2 linked regions of the Prolixibacter sp. NT017 genome follow. The protein of the gene in region 1 interacts with the protein of each later gene in a pairwise test. Links are inferred from orthologs where the notes say so. Each region holds a gene or a part of one and is shown in the gene's direction. Other genes may lie near its edges.

Evidence for each region. The genes of interacting proteins can lie anywhere in the genome.
Region 2: the proteins of GJU87_RS07985 (region 1) and GJU87_RS19995 interact in binary tests that used the Escherichia coli proteins (3 or more experiments, as listed by UniProt). The link is inferred for Prolixibacter sp. NT017 from one-to-one orthologs.

What each region holds. Positions count from the first base shown.
Region 1 is NZ_BLAV01000001.1:1,913,400-1,916,210, forward strand. The notes cover bases 57-2,791. They hold GJU87_RS07985 (thioesterase family protein), read left to right. Parts: upstream 57-1,084; coding sequence 1,085-1,498; downstream 1,499-2,791. Other genes in these bases: GJU87_RS07980 (SDR family oxidoreductase), read left to right, coding at 275-1,078; GJU87_RS07990 (LysE family translocator), read right to left, coding at 1,499-2,125; GJU87_RS07995 (alpha/beta hydrolase), read left to right, coding at 2,306-2,791. In the rest of the region: GJU87_RS07975 (hypothetical protein), read right to left, coding at 1-28; more of GJU87_RS07995, read left to right, coding at 2,792-2,811.
Region 2 is NZ_BLAV01000001.1:4,809,731-4,812,568, forward strand. Bases 23-2,784 are described here. They hold GJU87_RS19995 (acyl carrier protein), read left to right. Parts: upstream 23-1,166; coding sequence 1,167-1,403; downstream 1,404-2,784. Other genes in these bases: GJU87_RS19985 (peptidoglycan DD-metalloendopeptidase family protein), read left to right, coding at 23-355; GJU87_RS19990 (phosphoribosylglycinamide formyltransferase), read right to left, coding at 397-957; fabF (beta-ketoacyl-ACP synthase II), read left to right, coding at 1,436-2,686; rnc (ribonuclease III), read left to right, coding at 2,703-2,784. In the rest of the region: more of GJU87_RS19985, read left to right, coding at 1-22; more of rnc, read left to right, coding at 2,785-2,838. UniProt on the Escherichia coli protein: Carrier of the growing fatty acid chain in fatty acid biosynthesis.

The sequences.
Region 1 (2,811 bases):
GTGCTTTTGCAAATAGGAATATAGCCATAAGCGGGAACATTAAAATGACTTGTTTCACGTGCTTGCTTTTTATGGTTACACAATTGCAGGTTGGGGCTAAAATAATAATCTAAAAATACAACGGATTCAGGTCGATTAAAAGTATGTCCCTTCTTTTTATCCCACATTTAAACTTGCAAAAACGACCGGTTTGCGAAAAAAACATACTTTTGTTTACCATAAAACAAACCGGAAAAAGACAGTTCCGGTTTCCTAACTTTCGGATTTTTGTACAATGAAAAATAAGGTGGTAATTATTACCGGAGCTTCTTCCGGAATTGGACGAGCACTGGCTGTGGAATTTGCTTCACGCGGCGCGAAACTGGTTTTGGGAGCACGCCGGACTGATCGTTTACAGGAACTGGAACAAGAGCTTCCGGGTACGGAAATTCTTTCGGTCAAAACGGATGTTTCGGTCGAGGAGGAGTGTAAGAACCTGATAGAACAGGCTGTTTCGCGCTTTGGGCACATCGACATACTGATTAACAATGCAGGCATTTCCATGCGGGCCAATTTTCAGGATATGGACCTGGAAGTGATGCATAAGGTGATGGATGTGAACTTCTACGGGACAGTTTATTGCACCAAATATGCTTTGCCATATTTGCTCGAAAGCAAAGGTTCGCTGGTTGGGGTGATTTCTATTGCGGGCCATGTGGGCCTACCGGGAAGAACCGCTTATTCGGCTTCGAAGTTTGCCGTTCGCGGATTTTTGGATACGGTTCGCATCGAGAACCTGAAAAAGGGACTACATGTGCTGGTCGCCGCTCCGGGCTTTACTGCTTCCGAAGTAAGAAAATCGGCGCTTACCGCTAATGGAACTGCCCAGGGGGAAACTCCGCGGAAGGAGGAGAAAATGATGACTTCGGAAGAGTGTGCCCTGCACATTGCCAATGCGGTAAAAAAAAGGAAGCGGCAGTTGATTCTCACTTTCGTGGAAGGAAAATTTACCGTTTTCCTGGGCAAGTTTTTTCCTTCGTTGCTCGACAAGTTAACCTTTAATCACATGGCCAAAGAGCCTGATTCACCTATCAAGTAAAGCAATATGTTTTCATTCGACACCCAATACCGGGTTTGTTACGGCGACACCGACAAAATGGGCGTGGTTTATTATGGCAATTACCCTCGCTTTTACGAAATCGGGCGAACGGATATGATTCGTGAAATATACAAATCGTACCGGTTGCTCGAGGAAGAGGATAAGATTTTTCTGCCCGCGCGGTCACTCCATATTAATTACCACAAGCCGGCTTATTACGACGAGTTGCTGACGATTCGTACCGTTATTAAGGAAATGCCCAAAGTGAAGTTTCCGTTGGTCTCTGAAATTTACAACGAGGCTGGGGAATTGATCAACGAAGGGAAAGTGGTACTGGCTTTCATGGATTTTAATACAGGCCGGCCGTGTAAAATTCCGGATCAATTTGAAGAAATTCTTCGCGAAAGGCTGGGAGAATAATCAGTCGAACCGCAGATAGATAAACGAAGCTACGGCAAAAACGATGATCATGATGCCGACGATTTTGTTGGCCCACCACAGCATGTGAAGATTAATTTTGTGTCGAAACAGATTTACCAGGCCGGTTAACACAAACCACCAACTCGATGCCCCGCCAAAAACGCCGGTAATAATCATCAAGGATTTAATCGGCGCTGACAGTTTCAATGCCAGTCCAGAACCGGCAAATACGGCGATGAAAACAAAGACGGCCATCGGGTTGGAAACGGTCAGTAGCAACGTAAAAAGGTAATCCTGCAGGTAGGTCGATCCTTTCTTCTTGAACTTTTGCAACTCCTGCGACGGGTTGGATTTGAAGATGTGCAGTCCGAGGAGAATAAGGATAATAGCACCTGAAATTTCGAAATAGATGGAGTGTGCCGTGATGAAATCGATAATCATCGTCATACTGAAACCGGCAATAATCGCATAGATCGTATCAGACGTTGCAGCTCCCAGCCCCGACGACATACCGGAACGCCAGTTCTTGTTCACTGTACGTTGTATGCAAAGCATTCCGATTGGTCCTAGGGGAACGGAGACAGCAATTCCAATAATGAATCCTTTCCAGATTAATTCCAGTTCCATGGCCGCAAAATTAAGTTAAAAATTGTTACACCTCCCGATTTCGTTGGTTAAAAATGAGTCTATGTTTGTGGACAAATATTCTGTTTTTAAAAGAATTTAAAATAAGTTTATGGCTTCCGTTCGGATACTCACAATCTGCTTCATACAATAAGCAGAAAAACTAATGGCAAATCCAGTGTTATGAAGAATCTCTTGCTACTTACCCTATTGTTTATGTTTAGTTTACAGCCTTCTTTCTCGCAGGAAACTTTAAAGCTTTGGCCTGATGGGGTTCCCGGTCCCAATGTTTCGCCCAAACCTGAGGAAACTTTTGATGGCGTAAGGGTTCGGTTTGTTTCCGAACCAACACTAACGGTTTATCTTCCGGAAAAGGAAAAAAACAGCGGAACGGCCGTGGTCATTTGCCCTGGCGGTGGTTATTGGATTGAGGCCATGGATCACGAGGGATACGATTTTGCGAAATATTTGCAGAAGCGTGGAATTGCCGGTATCGTATTGAAGTATCGTTTGCCGTATGGTCATCCAACGATTCCGTTGCAGGATGCGCAACACGCCATCCGAACGGTTCGGGCTAATGCCCAAAAGTGGGGGATTGACCCGAATAAAGTCGGAATTGCAGGCTTCTCTGCTGGCGGACACCTGGCATCTACAGCCGAGACGCATTTTGACACCGGAAAGCCGGATGC
Region 2 (2,838 bases), 2.9 Mb from region 1 along the record:
CATCAAACACAACTCTGTCTACACGACTTCCTATATGCACCTTTCGCGGTTTGCCAAGGGCATGCACCCCGGTGTGCGTGTTAAGCAGGGACAGTTGATTGGCTATGTAGGAATGACAGGACTAGCTACCGGGCCACACCTCGATTTCAGGGTATATAAAAATGGTACAGCTGTCGATCCGCTAAAAGTGAAAGCGCCGCCTGTAGAACCGGTGAAGAAAGAGAATATGGTGCGTTTTGAGGAGCATCGGGATTCACTCATGAATGAGTTAATGACTATCCCGATTCCCGGCAACGAAACCGATCAAATTCCTGTGGCCGATGTCATTCACAGCACGCCTGCAGATAATCAATAACAGCTTTCGAATTTTTGGTACGGATTTTCCAGTTATGGTGATTATTTCATTAAAAAATTTTCGATCACCTCGGGGAAGTATTGGTATTCCAATTGGTGGATGCGTTTAGCCAGCGACTCCGGTGTGTCGTCCGGGAGGACAGGACACTTTTCCTGGCGTAAAACGGTTCCGTGATCGTAAACTTCATCGACCATGTGAATGGTGATACCACTTTCCTTTTCCTGGTTGGCGACAACTGCCTCGTGTACTTTCATTCCGTACATTCCTTTACCACCATACGTTGGTAGCAGGGCCGGGTGAATATTAATAATCGGGAAAGCCTGGATCAGGTTGGTGGGTACCAACCAAAGAAAGCCTGCCAAAACAACTAAATCGATGTTGCGGCTTTTGAGTCGATTCAGGAAATCTTCCGAATCGTAAAACTCTTTCCTGTTAAAGGAGCCATACTCAATTCCATATTTTGCTGCTCTTTCGAGCACATAGACGTCTGAGCGGTTGCTCCAAACCGAATCAACGCGGATGGTTGGATGGTATTGAAAATACTGTATTATGTTTTGTGCATTTGTTCCTGAACCCGATGCAAGTATGGCTATGTTTTTCATAATTAGAGTTTTGTGTGCTGTTTAAAAATTGACTATTCGACTAATGGATTCGAAAACAGGCATAGGAAGCCGTTTTACCCTGACGAAAAGCCATATTATGGAACAAATATTTGGAAAATAATTGGGTTTCTTTATTACTTTGCACCCGTTGATTTGAAAAAATCATAGTTTAAATTTATTCATAGTATTAACGTTAAAATTTAGAAATTATGTCTGACGTTTCGGCTAAAGTTAAATCGATCATTGTAGACAAACTTGGTGTTGATGAAAGCGAAGTTACTAACGAAGCTTCTTTCACCAATGACTTGGGAGCTGATTCACTCGATACCGTTGAGCTGATTATGGAATTCGAAAAAGAATTCAATATTGCTATCCCTGATGATCAGGCTGAAAAAATCGGTACTGTAGGCGAAGCTGTTGCTTACATCGAAGAGAACGGAAAGTAATTATTACTGAATAAAGGTCTTAAGAACTTACCATGGAATTGAAACGAGTTGTTGTTACCGGCTTAGGTACGATCAACCCGCTCGGTAAGAATATCCAGGAATTCTGGGAAGGCCTGAGGAATGGGGTTAGCGGTGCCGGCCCCATTACTCATTTTGATGCCTCCAAATTCAAAACGCAGTTTGCCTGCGAAATAAAGGATTTCGACCCGAATGATTACCTCGAGCGCAAGGAAGTTCGCAAACATGACATGTATGCTCAGTTTGCTTACATCGCTGCTGACCAGGCAATCAGTCATTCAGGAATCGACCTGGAAAAAATCGATAAGGACCGGGTTGGTGTGATCTGGGGTGCAGGTATTGGTGGTTTGGATACTTTCTTTCAGGAAGTAACCTCCTTCAATTCAAATCCGGAAAATCCGCGATTTACCCCCTTCTTCATTCCTAAGATGATTGCCAACATGGCCAGTGGTAATATTGCCTTGAAATATCGCTTTCGGGGACCCAGCATTACCACGGTTACTGCTTGTGCTTCGGCAACCCATGCATTAATTGATGCAGCGAGCTATATCCGGCTCGGAAAAGCGGATATGTTCGTAGCCGGTGGTTCCGAATCAGCAATTAACCAGGCGGGTGTTGGTGGTTTCAATGCCATGCGTGCCCTTTCAACGCGTAACGATGATCCAAAAACGGCATCGCGACCTTTCGATAAAGATCGTGATGGATTCGTGATGGGAGAAGGTGCTGGTGCACTCATCCTCGAAGAATACGAACACGCGGTTCGCCGTGGCGCGACCATCTACGCGGAATTGGTTGGCACTGGCATGTCAACGGATGCTTACCATATGACTGCTCCTGATCCCGAAGGAGAAGGTGCTGCACTGGTAATGAAGCATGCGCTGGACGATGCCGGTCTGAAACCTGAAGATATCGATTACATTAACGTACACGGTACTTCTACCGGGCTGGGAGATGTTGCCGAGCCAAAAGCAATCCTGAAAGTATTTGGTGACCATTCTTACAAGGTAAGTGTGAGTTCAACCAAGTCGATGACAGGTCACTTGCTGGGAGCGGCTGGTGCAGTTGAAAGTATTGCCTCTATTTTGGCAATGCAGAACAGCATTGTACCTCCAACGATAAATCAATTTGAATTGGATCCGGAAGTTGATCCGAACATTGATTTTACTTTTAATCACGCAAAAGAACGCCAGATTAATTTTGCACTTAGCAATACATTTGGATTTGGCGGACACAATGCGACTGTAATCTTCAAAAAATTGTCATAAGAAAGTGATAAAGGCTTTGAAGCAAAGAATAAAACTCTTTTCCTCGCCGGGGAAAGAGTTTTATTTGTTTTTGAAATCATTGCTTGGGTTCTACCCCGGAACCCTGCACTTTTACGACATTGCGTTTATTCATAAGTCGGCTTCCACAGTCG